DNA from 3 places in the Paraburkholderia dioscoreae genome. Region 1 is predicted to be linked to each of the others. Evidence: riboswitches for the same ligand, from Rfam matches in the RefSeq annotation. Region 1 holds a riboswitch; each other region holds the start of a gene.
What was found. Region 1 has a riboswitch for cobalamin ahead of cobW (cobalamin biosynthesis protein CobW). Riboswitches for the same ligand answer to the same signal wherever they lie in the genome.
Positions count from the first base shown of each region.

Region 2: linked by a shared signal. The riboswitch ahead of PDMSB3_RS04115 (TonB-dependent receptor domain-containing protein) and the one ahead of cobW (cobalamin biosynthesis protein CobW) in region 1 are both predicted to bind cobalamin.
Region 3: linked by a shared signal. The riboswitch ahead of cobG (precorrin-3B synthase) and the one ahead of cobW (cobalamin biosynthesis protein CobW) in region 1 are both predicted to bind cobalamin.

Region 1 covers NZ_LR699554.1:1,477,370-1,482,383, reverse strand. The annotation lists gene cobN (cobaltochelatase subunit CobN) at 1-578, opposite strand, end outside; gene cobW (cobalamin biosynthesis protein CobW) at 585-1,676, opposite strand; cobalamin riboswitch at 1,870-2,150, opposite strand; cobalamin riboswitch at 2,218-2,470, shown strand; gene cobA (uroporphyrinogen-III C-methyltransferase) at 2,707-3,477, shown strand; gene PDMSB3_RS26835 (cobalamin biosynthesis protein) at 3,474-3,932, shown strand; gene cobO (cob(I)yrinic acid a,c-diamide adenosyltransferase) at 3,929-4,531, shown strand; gene PDMSB3_RS26825 (cobyrinate a,c-diamide synthase) at 4,535-5,014, shown strand, end outside.
Region 2 covers NZ_LR699553.1:907,769-912,782, reverse strand. The annotation lists gene PDMSB3_RS04125 (ABC transporter ATP-binding protein) at 1-782, opposite strand, end outside; gene PDMSB3_RS04120 (FecCD family ABC transporter permease) at 779-1,843, opposite strand; gene PDMSB3_RS04115 (TonB-dependent receptor domain-containing protein) at 1,895-3,769, opposite strand; cobalamin riboswitch at 3,860-4,117, opposite strand; gene PDMSB3_RS04110 (ATPase) at 4,326-4,688, shown strand; gene PDMSB3_RS04105 (cell division protein ZapA) at 4,685-4,999, shown strand.
Region 3 covers NZ_LR699554.1:1,915,407-1,920,420, reverse strand. The annotation lists gene cobG (precorrin-3B synthase) at 1-1,127, opposite strand, end outside; cobalamin riboswitch at 1,181-1,359, opposite strand; gene PDMSB3_RS28805 (bifunctional cobalt-precorrin-7 (C(5))-methyltransferase/cobalt-precorrin-6B (C(15))-methyltransferase) at 1,444-2,760, shown strand; gene PDMSB3_RS28800 (cobalt-precorrin-5B (C(1))-methyltransferase) at 2,760-3,866, shown strand; gene PDMSB3_RS28795 (cobalt-precorrin-6A reductase) at 3,869-4,591, shown strand; gene cobM (precorrin-4 C(11)-methyltransferase) at 4,650-5,014, shown strand, end outside.

The DNA.
Region 1 (5,014 bases):
CAGTCGGCGATAGTCGGTGTGTCGCGGCCGGGATGATAGAGCGTCGCGGCAGGCAACGCGTGCGGCGGCGCAGGCTCGCGCCCCCAGCCGAATGCGCGATGCGCGATACAGCGCAGGAACGCTTCGGCATTCTGCGGGCCGCCTTCGCGCAGATAGCGCCAGAGCTGATGGCACAGATCGGCGCTGGCGGTGCTGCGCGCAAGCAGGTTCGGATCTTCCTGCAGATCGCCGGAGAACATCGCGAGCGTCTGCTGTTTGCGCTCGGCGAGCGCCACCACCTGCTCGATGCCGTAAGGCCAATACGCTTCGCCGCCGAGGTGATCGACCACCACCACACGCGCATGCTGCAAGACGTCTTCGACGTAGAAATCGACCGAGGCCGGTTGCCGCAAATACGTGACGTTCGCGAGCCGCACGCTAGGAAAACCCTCGCCCAGACGCGGAAAAACACTCGCGAGCAGCGACAGCGTGGTATCGGCGGAACTCAGCACCACGATATCGGCGGGCTGCTGATCGATGCGGATCACGCCTTGCGTATCGTCGACAAAACCGCCCGGCGTGGTGCGCAACAGATGCATGAGCGCTTACGCCTGTTGTGTTTCGACGCCCGAAGGCACGCCGAGCGCCGTGTCGAACGCACGCTGCAACGCGGCCTGATCGAGATCCTCGCCAATCAGCACGAAGCGGCTCGGGCCGCTTTCACCGGCCTGCCAGCGTCGATCGAAATAGCTGTCGAAGCGGCGGCCCACGCCCTGAATCACCAGGCGCATCGCCGCGCCCGGCAGCGCCGCGAAACCTTTGACGCGGTAGATCGTGTTCGTTTCGACGAGCCCTTGCAGCGCGGCGATCACCGCCTCGCGCGACGGTGCATTCGCGTGCACGACCACCGAATCGAATTCGTCGTGGTGGTGGTCGGCGTCCTCGGCGGAACCGTGGTGATCGTGGCGCAGGTGGATCGTATCTTCCGAAGCCGCTTCGAGGCCCAGCAACGCGTGCAGATCGAGCTGGCCCATCTGCGCGCGCACGATCTTCACTTGCGGCGGAATTTCTTCCCGGATCGAAAGTTCGACCGCGCTTTGCTGCGCGTCGTCGAGCAAATCCGTTTTGTTCAGAATCACCAGATCGGCGGCGGACAACTGATCCTCGAACAACTCGTGCAACGGCGATTCGTGATCGAGATTCGGATCGGCCTTGCGTTGCGCATCCACGGCAAGCGGATTGTCGGCGAACTGGCCGCTCGCCGCAGCCGGTCCGTCCACCACGGTGACCACGGCGTCCACGGTAAAACTGTTCTTGATCTGCGGCCAGTTGAACGCCTGCACCAGCGGCTTCGGCAACGCGAGACCCGACGTTTCGATCAGCACGTGATCGATCTGATCGCGGCGCTCGACCAGTTTCTCCATCACCGGAAAAAACTCTTCCTGCACGGTGCAGCACAAACACCCGTTTGCCAGTTCATACAACTGGCCTTCGGTTTCGACGCCGTTTTCATCGCAACCGATTCCGCAACCCTTGAGAATTTCCCCGTCGATGCCCAGCTCGCCGAACTCGTTGACGATCACCGCAATGCGCTTGCCGCCCGCATGCTGAAGAATATGCCGCAGCAGCGTGGTCTTGCCGCTGCCGAGAAAGCCTGTGACGATGGTGACGGGGATCTTGCGCATTTGAGTTTGCATCGTGAGGTCCATCCGTAGGAGTTGCACGTGCACGCCGGGCGTTTGTGTGTCTGTCCGCATGAGCCGGGTAAACGGCGCGTAAGTCCAGCGAGCCAGGACGACAACACAACACGGGGACGAACGACGGGTTGCCGCGACAACAAAAACAGAAAGCGGAAGTGAGGTCATGAACGCGCTACCGCATCCCCGCGGTGTTCGTCCTTCGTATCTGGCCGGTATCCGGGCTGGCGAAAGCGCCGCTTCCCCTTCCCGGGCGAGTGATTTCTCGCCCAGTGGTGATATGTCTACGCGGCCTTGCGCGTGGACATCGAAGCCGGCTCCGCGGCGCTAAAGAACTGACCTTAGCACCACATTTCGCTTACCGTTGCGGGGGCAGCACAGGTTGACCCGTTCCATGACAGGCGGGCACCCTGTTTCCCGTTTAACTGCATGCGCACGAGCGCGCATGCGAGCACCAAAGTGCGTGCGAGTGTAGGCCCGCAGCCCGCGGCAGTCAAGAAAACGCCGGCCGCAAGCGCTTATCGGACGGGACGCCATGTGCTATCGTATGCGCGCGTTTGGTGCCCGCACATGCATTCGCGTGTGCAGTTAAACGGGAAACAGGCCGCGCTTCATGCGCTCAACCTGTGCTGTCCCCGCAACGGTAAGCGACCTGCGGCGCAATGTTGAGTTGTCTTGCGCCGCGCATGCGTTTTTTTCGATGCCACTGTCCTGCACATTCCAGCGAATGCGGACGGGAAGGCAAAGCGCATGAGGCCGCCAGCCCGGATACCGGCCAGACGCGGAGGCGGCGAACCTCAGGGCAACATCGCGCCGCCGGCCGCCGGAATCCGCGAGGGACGGATGTGAAGGCGCTGAAGCACGACGTGGTGCGTCCGTATGCGGGTTCCCGGAGGAACCGTTGCGAGCCGCGCATTGCGCCGTGCCTGAATCCGTAGCAGTGCATGCCCCAAAAGTCCGCTCTCCGGTGCTCGTTCGCGCCTGCCCCTGATCCGCTCGTCACTACATGGCGCCCGCCATGCACGTCGCGATGACCCGCGCCTGGCTGATCGGCGCCGGTCCCGGCGACGTCGAACTCATGACGCTCAAGGCCACCCGTGCATTGGCACAAGCCGATGTAGTGCTGGTCGACGATCTGGTGAATCCCGACGTACTCCAGTTCGCGCGCGCCGACGCACGCGTCGTCCATGTCGGCAAACGCGGCGGACATCCGTCCACACCGCAGGAAGGCATCGTCGCGCAATTGCTCGAGCACGTGCGGGCCGGGCGCAGCGTCGCGCGCCTGAAAGGCGGCGATCCGTTCGTGTTCGGCCGGGGCGGCGAAGAACAGCAGGCGCTGCATGCGGCGGGCATCGAGGTGGAAGTCATCAACGGCATTACGGCGGGAATCGCGGCACCTGCGGCAATCGGCATTCCGGTCACGCATCGCGACCACGCGCAAGGCGTGGTGTTCGTCACCGGGCACGGCGCGGGCAGCGCTGAGCCGGACTGGGCCGCGCTGGTGGCCACGCGCATGACACTCGTGATCTACATGGGCATGCGGCGCCTGAGCGAAATCGTCGACGCGTTGCTCGCGGCCGGCATGAGCGCCGAAATGCCGTGCGCGGCGATCGAATCGGCGACCCGTCCCGAGCAACGCCATGTGCTCGCGCGGCTCGGTGAGTTTGCCGGGCGCGTCTCGCGTGCGGGACTCGGCTCGCCGGCGATCGTGGTAATTGGCGGTGTGGCGTCGCTCGCGTTGGCGCGCGACGCTGCGTATGCCAAGACTGCAACGTTGCCGGCGAACGGAGACGTACCATGAAAACGCTGAGCGTAGGCATTGGTTGTCGCTTGCACAGCGCGGCTGGGCAGATCGAAGCAGCGGTGCGCGCCGCGCTCGGCCCGCATTCCTTCGACGAAATCGCCACCGTGGCCTCGATCGATACCAAAGCCCACGAAGCCGGCCTGCTCGAATTCTGCGCTCGCCATGCACTGCCGCTGACATTCTTCAGCAGTGAGCAGATCGCGGCGCTGCCCATAGCGGAGCCGTCAAGCGCGGTGCGCGAGCATCTCGGCGTGGACGGCGTCTGCGAGCCGTGCGCCTTGCTTGCAGCAACGACCAGACGCGGCGAAACCGCCGCTTTTCATGCGCATCGAGCACGGCTTCTCGTGCGCAAAACCGTCCATGCCGGCGTTACCGTGGCGATCGCCTCGAGCGCCGCCCACGCTGAACGCGACCACCCTAACAACGACACTCAGGAACAGAACCTGCCATGAAGACCGATCCCGAATCGCATCAACGCATGACCGAGCGCCGACGCGAGGGCCATGAGAAAAAGCAGGCCAACGCCACGGTCGAAAAAGGTCTGCTGATCGTCAATACCGGCACGGGCAAGGGCAAAACCACCGCCGCGTTCGGCATGGCCGTGCGCGTGCTGGGTCACGGCATGCGCCTCGGCGTCGTGCAGTTCATCAAGGGCGCGCTGCACACGTCAGAGCGCGACTTTCTCGGCGCGATCGCCAACTGCGATTTCGTCACGATGGGCGACGGCTACACCTGGAACACGCAGAACCGCGACGCCGACATCGCGACGGCGCGCAAAGGCTGGGACGAAGCGCGCCGCATGATCGAAAGCGGCGACTACCAGATGGTGATCCTCGACGAACTGAACACGGTGCTCAAGTACGAATATCTGCCGCTCGACGAAGTCCTGTCGGTGCTCACCGCACGCGCGCCAATGCTGCATGTGGTGGTGACCGGCCGTCACGCGCCTGATGCGCTGATCGAAGCCGCCGATCTCGTCACCGAAATGCGCATCGTCAAGCATCCGTATCGCGAGCAGGGCGTGAAAGCGCAGCGCGGCGTGGAGTTCTGACGCATGTCCGCGCCTCCCAAGGGCACGTCCCCCGAAGCGTCTCCCGAGGAGACGTCCCTTGGAGCGTGCCCCGCCCTCTTTATCAGCGCGCCCGCATCCGGCCAGGGCAAGACCACGATCACCGCGGGTCTGGCGCGCTATCACCGGCGGCTGGGGCGACGCGTGCGCGTCTTCAAGACCGGACCGGACTTTCTCGATCCGATGATTCTGGCGCGCGCAAGCGGCGCGCCCGTCTTCTCGCTCGATCTGTGGATGGTGGGCGAAGCCGCCTGCCGCACGCTGCTCGCGCAAGCGGCGGCGCAAGCCGATCTGATCCTGATCGAAGGCGTAATGGGCCTGTTCGACGGCACGCCGAGCAGCGCCGATCTCGCCACCACGTTCGGCGTGCCGGTGCTCGCGGTGATTTCAGCGAAGGCGATGGCGCAGACCTTCGGCGCGGTCGCTTTCGGTCTCGCGCAATTCCGGCCGCAGGTGCCGTTTTAC
Region 2 (5,014 bases), on a different replicon from region 1:
ATCAGCGCCTCGTGTTCGCCGTCGCGAATCAGGATCAAGGGGTAACCGAAGGCCCGGCTCGCGAGCGCGGGCGTCAGCACATCTTGTACCGGTCCGGCATAGGCGCCGCCTGCGCCGTCGAGCAAGAGCGCATGCGTGGCGAAGCGGCGCGCCAGGTTCAGATCGTGGCACGAAAACATCACTGTACGCCGAGGCTCGCGCGTCCAGGCGGCCAGCGCTTCGAGACAGTCGATCTGATGATGCAGATCGAGATGCGATAACGGTTCGTCGAGCAGCAGCAATGGCGCGTCCTGGCATAGCGTCGCCGCCAGCGCCACGCGCTGACGCTCGCCGCCCGAGAGCGAGAGCACATCGCGCGCGGCAAATGCGGCGAGGCCCAGCAAATCCAACGCCGCCTGCGCCGCTTCGCGATCGGCCGCGCGTTCCCAGCCCCAGCCGCTGAGATGCGGAAAGCGATTCAGCATCACGATATCGAACACGCTCGTGCTGAATGCGTCCGGCGCGCTTTGCGGCATCAACGCGCGGCGCTGCGCGAGCGCGAGCGGCGGCCAGTCGGCCACACGCACGCCGTCGAGTTCGACATGGCCCGCCGACGGTTGCAACAGACCCGCCAGCGTGGAGAGCAATGTCGTCTTGCCCGCGCCATTCGGTCCGGCCACGCACCAGATCTCGCCTTCGTAGAACGTATGCGTGAAAGCGCCGAGCAAGGTGCGCGCGCCGGCACGCAAGGTCAGACGTTGCGCGCTGAGGACGGCCTGGGCGGTATCGAAGGTCGGCATCATCGGCGCCTGCGCAATAGCATCCACAGAAACACCGGCACGCCGATGATCGACGTGATCGCGCCGACCGGCAACTGCGCCGGCGCGATCACGGTGCGCGCGACCAGGTCCGCGCCCATCACCGCGACACCGCCGCCGAGCGCGGCGGCCGGCAGCAGCATGCGCTGATCGTTGCCGAACGCGAGCCGCAGCATATGCGGCACAACCAGCCCGACGAAGCCGATGGTGCCCGCCGTCGTCACCGCCGCGGCCGCCGCCAGCGAAGCCACCAGATACACCCGCAAGCGCAACGGCATCACCGCGACGCCCAACGCCTGCGCGGCGGCGTCGCCACGCAGCAGCACGTTCAGACGCGGCGCGGCGGGCATGATCGCGACCAGCACGACAACGAGCGCGGCGAGCGCCGTCCACGGCATCGCGCCGCCGTTGAGGTCGCCCGTCAGCCAGAACAGCATGCCGCGCAGACGGTTGTCGGGCGCGAGGTTGAGCAGCAAGGTGATGAGCGCGCCCCAGCCCGCGGCGATCACCGCGCCGGTCAGCAGCAAACGCGGCGACGTGTCCTGCGGCTCGCCGCGCCACAACTCGCGGCGCGCGAGGCCGAGCACCAGCAGGATCGACACGAAGGCGCCGGCGAAGGCGCTCGCGTCGACGATCCACCAGGCGCAACCGGCGATCATCGCGACGAGCGCGAAGCTCGCCGCGCCGCCCGACACACCCAGCACGTAAGGTTCGGCGAGCGGATTGCGCAACAGCACCTGCAGCAGCGCGCCGGCCAACGCGAGCAACGCGCCGCAAGCAAAGCCGGCCAGCGCGCGCGGCAAACGCAGCGTGCGAACGATCTCGGCCGTCAGATCGGCGGAGCCCGCAGACGGCCCATGCGAGGGCAGCAGCGCCGCGAGCACGCGCAGCGGCGCGAGCGATACGCTGCCCAGCGCGAGCGACGCCATCAGCACCGCCAGCGCGATCACACCGAGCGCGAGCCAGATCGCGGCCGCGCGCTTCGCGCTCATCACGCGCAGCGCTGCAGGTATCGCACCGGAGTGGCGGCTCGCTTGTCGGCTCATGGATCGGCTCGTAGGTAGGCTCATCCGCGCGAACTCAACGACGCGGGTCCGTCACTGCTGCTGCCAACCAACCGTGAGATACGCACCGCGCCGCGGCGAGTTATACGAGTAGGCCGTTTCATAGTCCTTGTTCAACAGATTCTGGATTTGGGCGGCCACGTACCAGGCTCTCGTGATGTTGTAGCGCGCCGACAGATTCACCACGCCATAGCCGCCCAGCTTGCCGCTGCTGTCGTCGCGCGCGCCGCTCACGATCCACTCGCCGCCCACGCGCCACCCGGCGATACTGCGGTTCACCGTCAGCGAGCCGAAACGCCGCGCGCGCCGCACGAGGTCGACGTCGTTGTCGAGATCGACGGGGTTTTGCAGCGTCACCGAGGCGCGCACGTCCGTCTTGCCGACATGCCCGCTCCACGATCCCTCGAGTCCCTGCACCTTCGCATGGCCGACATTCTCGGCTAGATAAATACCGGGCGTCACCTGCTCGTAGTCGATCAGATTCGAATAGCGCGTCTGGAATGCGGTGAGACGCATCACGCCGAGCGCATTCGATGCGTACTGCAGCGCGGCTTCGATCGAATGGCTGCGCTCCGGCTGGATCGACGGATTGCCGCTGAGCGGATAGTACAGATCGTCGAAGCTCGGCGCGCGAAACGAATCCGAGTAGCTTGCGCTCACCTTCCAATGGCCGGTGATGTCGAAGCCGTAGCCGAGATAGTAACTGTTCGCTCCGCCGAAATCGGAATACTGGTCGCGCCGCACGTTGGCCTGAATCTGGCTGCGCCCAAAGCGCCCCGTATAGCCGACGAAGCCCGAATCCACATGCCGGTCGGGCGCCGCGAACGTATCCGAGTCGAGGCTCTGATCGAGATGCTCGTAGCCGACCTGCAACTTCTGCTGCGCGGCCAGCGCGAAATCGTTCTGCCATGTGTACTGGCGATTGTCGGTATCGAAGCGGCCGTTATAGACACCGTTGGTGTTCGACACGCTGCGGTCGTCGCCTTCGGAGACGATGAAGTGCGTCGTCCACCAGTCGGTGAGCTTGCCGTTGGCGAACACCGAGACCTGGCGCACTTTGCTATACAGGTTGTTCAGATCGGTCGGCACGCCGTACGCGTTGTCGTAGCTGTTGTTGCCGTTCGACTGGAAGTAGCTCGCGCCGGCATCCCATCTGTCGTTGAACTTGTGGCGCAGCGAAGCCGAGATGCTTTCGTTCAGATAGCCGTTCGCATTCGGATTGGCGGCGGGCGCCTCACGCGGATTGAGCGACGAGAAGCCGTCGTCCTTCGACCTCGCGAGCGAAATGCTGAAGGTCGTATTGCCGTCTTTATCCAATGCGCCGTTCACGCCCGCCTGCTGCGTCTGCGTGTGATAGCTGCCGTAGCCCAGCGAAAAATTGAAACGCGGCGGATGGTCGCCGCCTTCTTTCGTGAACACCTGGACCACGCCGCCGATCGCACCGGACCCGTACAACGCCGACACGTTGCCGTTCACCACCTCGACGTGATCGATCTGGTCGAGCGGAATCTGTGCGAGTTGCGCCGAACCCAGGCCCACTGAATCGACGCGCACGCCGTCGATCAGCAGCAGCGATTGCGTCGACGACGCGCCGCGCAGGAAGAGGCTCGTCGTCGAACCGGGGCCACCTGTACGCGAGATTTGCGCGCCGGGCGCGAGTTGCAGGAGGCCCGGCAAATCGGTCGCGGTGGTGTCGGCGATATCCTGCTGGTCGAACAATGCGGTCTGCGGGATCGTGTCGGCCAGCGCTTGCGGCCCGCGCTCCGCCGTAACGACCACCGGGGACAACACCGTGGCCGATGAATCCGCAGCAGATGAAGAAGAGGACGAAGAAGCAGCTTGCGCATGCACAACGATCGGCAGGCTCGCGAAGGCAAGCAACACCGCACGAGCGATGGGAGACAGCATGGGACGAGGATCCTGTGGGTAGCGTGCGCGGCCCGCTTCCCCGCAGGCCGATGCGTAACGAGGCGCCAGCGTATTTAACATTTTCGCGCGTGACGTGCCTCTCCCTCTGGCCGGTATCCGGGCTGGCGACATCTCGATCCCGCCTTCCCACGCGTGACGCGCAGTGGCACACTCGCGAGTTGAACTTCCAACGCGCGATCAGGATCGACTTGCATGACGAATGCGGTCGCTTACCGTTGCGGGGGCAGCGCAGGTTGGCGCGTTCTGGCGAATGGCGCGCCCTGCTTCCCGTTTAACTGCGTGCGCCGTCGAAAAGCGCATGCGGGCACCAAGAGTGCGGCCAGTGTAGGAGCGGCCTCGGGGTCCGTCAAGAACGAGGGCACGCGGGCGCGCTGTTCTGACAAGTGCAGGTTATTGTCCGACGCACGAGTACTTTTTCATCGTATGGTCGATAAAAAGCCTGCACAAAGCGATGTTGTTACGTCTCGAAACGAGACAATTGTCGGAACCTGCGACATTCCGCGCTAAAATGCGATGTCTTTAGAGGACGCAGCACATGCTCACCGAACTCGAAACACTTTCACAGAATATCGGCAAGCTGATCGCGATCAGCCAGCGCCACAATGAAGCGCGAGTCGCGCTCGAAGAGCAGCTCGCCCAATCGCGTGCTGACGTCGAAGCTACACGCACGGAACTTGCAATGCTGCGCGAGGAACGCAATGCGCTGCAGGCGGAACGCGACGCGCTGTCGGCGAAGATCGACGACGCCCAGGTGCGCCTGAATGCGATCCTCGAAAAGTTGCCGCGTGCCCGCGCGCACAGCGAGCCGGACAACCAGCTCGATCTGCTCGAACCCGCTCAGCATGAAGTCGCAGCCGGTGCCGAGAGCGACGCGACCCGCCACGGAGAAAATGCATGACCACCAAGCAGATCGAAGTATCGATTCTCGGCGTGCCCTATCGCCTCGCCTGCTCGCCGGAAACGGAAGGCGCGCTGCTTGAAGCGGTTGCACGCGTCGACGCCGAAATGTCGAAGATCCGCAATAGCAGCAACGTGCGCGGTACGGATCGCATTGCTGTCATGGCCGCGCTGTCGCTGGCATCGGAACTGCTTAAGCTGCAATCGAGCGTGAGACACGGAGAAGCATTTCCTGCTGAGGAAATCCGGCGTACAATGCATCAAATGAACGAACAGTTGGGTACTGTGATTCAGCAGTACAGCATGCAGTAAATAGCAGTGTTATAG
Region 3 (5,014 bases), 440 kb from region 1:
AGGCTGGACAGCACAGGCGGGACGGCGTGCGTTGCGATATCGGGCAGCAGCACGCTTTGCCACGGTGTGACGCGCAGCGTGCCGTCGCCGTGCTGCTGCGAAAGCGCGGCGAGGGCGTGCAGGGTGTCGGCGTCGAGGCGGCCTGAAGCGGGTTGGCCGCCTACGTGCCAGGTTCCCGGTTGACGTTGAGCGTGAGCGCCGAGGCGCAGGCCGGCGTCGGCTGGCGTGCTGCGATGCCAGTTGGCTGGCGACACGTTTCGCGTCAGCGGGAAATCGACATACTGTTGAGCGTGATGCAATAGGGTGTCGGCGGAATGCAGGGTTAGCAGATGACGCATGCGTGTGGCGTCCGCTGCGGCGAGGTCGAGGAACGTGAGCAGCAGTGCGCGTACCAGAGCCGGAGCTTGCGAGGGGAGTATCGCGGCTAACGGGCCTGTGCCGTTTGCGTGGGACTCTGCCGTCGTGATGCACTCGCTTTGCGTTGGCGAGCCGGCAAACGCAGCCGCACTCGCACTCGCAGGCGGACAACCTGCCAGGCCGAATACGAAGCGCACGCCGTCCGCTTCTCGCGACGCCGCCAGCCAGAGATCGTGCGGATGATCTACTCTCGCGAGCCGTTCGCCACCGTCCAGCAGCAGTGCGAATTTCGGCGATAGCGCCGCGAAACGCGCTTCGCTTTGCAGCATCGCGAGTAGAGCGGCGCACAGCGGGCGGGTGTCGAGCAGGGCGGATGGATCGCGTCCGGCGGCGGGGCTGATCATCACGTTGCGCACGTCGTCGGCTGCGATCGACGTCGGCCCGAGACCGGCACCGACGAGCGCCGCGATCAACGCCGCTTCCTCGCCACGCTTCACCCCGCGCACCTGCACATTCGCACGATTGGTCAGCTCGATCACCCCGGCCGCATGCCGTGCGCTGGCCTCGGCGATTGCCCGCGCCTGCGCCGTGCTCAACTCACCGCCGGGCAGTTTGATGCGGCAAATCCCGCCGTCGCGCGCGGCGACGATGCGCAGCAGCCCCGGACACGCCGAAGGCCGCGGCGTTGGGGCCGCGTCGGACAAAACGGTGGAGGGCGTTGCTTGATTCAAGACGGACACCGGTTTAGCGTCGCGCGACGGCCCGAGCATGCCGTGAGGCGGGCATGGCTGCGGCATCGGTACACCCCGCCCGATGTAGGCTGGCACGAACAGTCTCGCCGGCAGGTCTCCTGGCTGGCAGGTCATGGTCCGCTGCGGCCTTCCCGGTCGAACCAGTGGCGTGAAGCGCAGGCGGACTCGCTGCATACAGTTGCGGGGGCAGCCACAGTGGCACTGTGTTCCCTCTTCGGCCCCGAAGGGCACCGGCGGCTGTATTATGCCTTTTTTCGAACAGCACAACGAGGCTGGGCGCTTTGATCGGCGCGGCACAGCGCATTATTTGAAGACACAGAATGAGGATGGATGCATGCCGGCCTGGCTGACGGTGGTGGGCATTGGCGACGACGGCTTCGCCGGCTTGGGGCGGCGCGCGCGGCGTGCTTTGCTGGAAGCATCGGTGGTGTACGGTGGCGAACGCCATCTGGCGATGTTGCCCGCGCGGCTCGCCGCGCGCCGTGCCGCGTGGCCGCGTCCGTTCGATCTTGCGCCTTTGCTGGCCGAGCGCAACGGCGCGGTGTGCGTGCTGGCGAGCGGCGACCCGATGCTGTTCGGCGTGGGCGCGACGCTCGCGCGGCAATTGCCGGCGGGAGAGTTGCGGGTGCTGCCCGCGCCGTCGTCGTTGTCGCTGGCGGCCGCGCGCCTCGGCTGGCCGTTGCAGGACGTCGCGACGGTGTCGCTGGTGGGCCGCCCGTTGCCCACGCTGAACGCGCATCTGCACGACGGCGCGCGCGTGTTCGTGTTGAGCGCGGACGGGCACACGCCCGCGGCGCTCGCGGAATTGCTGAACGCACGCGGATTCGGAGCGACCCGCATGAGCGTGCTGGAACATCTGGGCGGCGAGTTGGAGCGGCGCATCGACGGCCGCGCGGATCAGTGGTCGGCGGGTGAGGTGGCCGCGCTGAATCTGGTCGCCCTCGATTGCCGCGCCACCGAAGGCGCGCCACGTTTGCCGCTGACCTGCGGTTTGCCCGACGACGCCTTTCGCCACGACGGCCAACTGACCAAACGCGATGTGCGCGCGATCACGCTTGCGCGCCTCGCGCCGGCGCCCGGCGAACTGCTGTGGGACGTGGGCGCGGGCAGCGGCTCGATCGGCATCGAGTGGATGCGCGCGCATCCGACTTGCCGCGCGATCGCTATTGAAGGACACGCCGAGCGTCAGCGTTTCATCGAACACAATCGCGATGCGTTGGGTGTGCCGGGTCTGCAACTGGTCGCGGGCCGCGCGCCGGCTGCGCTGCAGGGGTTGCCGGTGCCGGATGCGGTGTTCATCGGCGGCGGCGCGACGGTGCCGGGCGTGCTGGAGGTGTGCTGGGCAAGTCTGCGCGAGGGCGGGCGACTGGTTGCCAACGCGGTCACGCTGCAAGGCGAAGCGGCGCTGGCCGCATGGCGCGAGCGGCACGGCGGTACGTTGACGCGGATCGCGCTCGCCGATGCACAACCGCTCGGCGGTTTCGACACGTGGCGGCAGGCGTTGCCGATCACGCTGCTGGATGTGACGAAGCCGGCCGAAGACTCGGCCGCGCATGTTGCTGGAGCCCTTGACGGCACGAACGGCACGAGTGTCACGGCTGCCGCGCGTGTCACGAACCCCGCCGTTGCCGACTCACCGCACGAACCCTGATGCGCGAAGAAACGCCCGAACAACCCGCGCCGCTGCGTAGCGGCTACACGACCGGCAGTTGCGCCACCGCGACGTCGTTGGCGGCGGCGCGTCTGTTGCTCACGGGGGTGGCCAGCGAAGTCGCGGAGATCGTGTTGCCCAAGGGCCAGCATGTGCCGATGCGCCTGGTCTTCTGCCGCCTGGTCGACAACGACAACGGCAGCAATAGCAGCGCCGAAGCCGGCACCATCAAGGACGCCGGCGACGATCCCGACGTCACGCACGGCGCGGTGGTATTCGCCCGCGTGCGCCTCGTCGCCGTGCCGGGTGTGACGTTTCGCGCGGGGCCGGGCGTCGGCACGGTGACACGCGCGGGACTCACGCTGCCGGTTGGCGAACCGGCGATCAACCCGGTACCGCGCCGAATGATGACCGAACACCTCGCCGAACTCGCGGCCGAGCATGCGTATGGCGGCGGATTCGAAGTGACGATCGGCGTGGAAGGCGGCGAAGCGCTCGCGCTGAAAACCATGAACCCGCGCCTCGGCATTCTCGGCGGCCTGTCGATTCTCGGCACCACCGGCATCGTGCGGCCGTTCTCGTGCTCGGCGTATATCGCGTCGATCCATCAGGGTATCGACGTCGCGCGCGCGAACGGCTACACGCATCTGGCCGCCTGCACCGGCAACGCCAGTGAAGACGCAATGCGTGCGCATTACGGCCTGCCGGATATCGCGCTGATCGAAATGGGCGACTTCGTCGGTGCGGTGCTCAAGCATATGAAGCGCGCGCCGGTCGAGCGTCTGAGCATATGCGGCGGCTTCGGCAAACTCAGCAAGCTGGCGGCGGGGCATCTCGACCTGCACAGCCGCAATTCGAGCATCGATCTCGAACAGCTCGCGCAATGGGCGGCCGGATACGGCGCCGACACCGCGCTTCAGGCGGCGATCCGCGCGGCCAATACGAGTCAGCAGGCGGTTGCGTTGGCGCGTGCGCAACAGGTGCCCCTCGGCGATATCGTCTGCCGGCATGCGCTGGCGGTGGCGCGCGCTATCGTGCCGCCACAGGTGAACGTGGAAATGTTCGCGATCGACCGCCAAGGCTTGCTGATCGGAGCCGCGCAATGAAAATGAAGCGGATTCTGCTGCTCGGCGGCACCGGCGACGCATTGCGGATTGCGCGGCAGCTCGGCGCTGAGCACGTGTACAGTCTCGCCGGCCTCGGCAAGGTGCCGGACGATCTGGCGTGCTCGGTGCGCGTGGGGGGCTTTGGCGGCAGCGAGGGCATGGCGCGCTACATCGAAGGAGAAGACATTGGACTCGTGCTCGATGCGACGCATCCGTATGCCGCGCAAATCAGCGCGAATGCGGCGCAAGCGAGCCGCGCGGCGCGTGTGCCGTATTGGGCGCTGCGCCGCCCGGCCTGGCAGCCGCAAGACGGCGACGATTGGCGCATGGTCGGCGACTGGACCGAGCTCACGGATGCGCTTGCGCCGTTCAGAAAGCCGCTTTTCACGCTCGGCCGCGAACCGCTCGCGCATCTCGACGAGATTCCGCCGCATCAGTTCTGGACCGTGCGTTGTCTCGATGCACACGAAGACACGCCGCGTGCACGGATTCTCGCGGCGCGCGGGCCGTTCACGCTCGAAGGCGAGCGCGCGCTGTTCGCCTTGCAAGCCTTCGACGTGGTGGTCAGTAAAAACAGCGGCGGCAACGCGACCGAAGCAAAACTCGAAGTCGCGCGTGAACGCGGTTTGCCGGTCGTGATGCTGCGCCGTCCTGAGCTGCCGGCGGCAGATCGGGAATTTGAACGTGTCGCCGACCTGCTCGAAGCGCTGCAAGCGGCAGATTGAGCGTGCGCCCGAATCGCGTGCGCGTGCTACGCCGTCCCAACGAATCATGGAGTATTAAATGACGGTGTTTTTTATCGGCGCCGGTCCTGGCGATCCGGAACTGATCACGGTGAAAGGGCAGCGCCTCGTGCGCAGTTGCCCGGTGATCCTGTACGCGGGTTCCCTCGTGCCGGCCGCGGTGCTCGAAGGTCATGCGGCCGCGCAAGTGGTGAATACCGCCGAGCTCGATCTCGATCAGATCATCGCGTTGCTCGAGGCCGCGCACGTCAAAGGGCAGGACGTGGCGCGCGTGCATTCCGGCGATCCGTCCTTGTATGGCGCGATCGGCGAACAGATCCGCAGACTGCGCGAGCTGAAGATTCCCTACGAGATCGTGCCGGGCGTTACCGCCACTGCGGCCTGCGCGGCGGCGCTGGGTTGCGA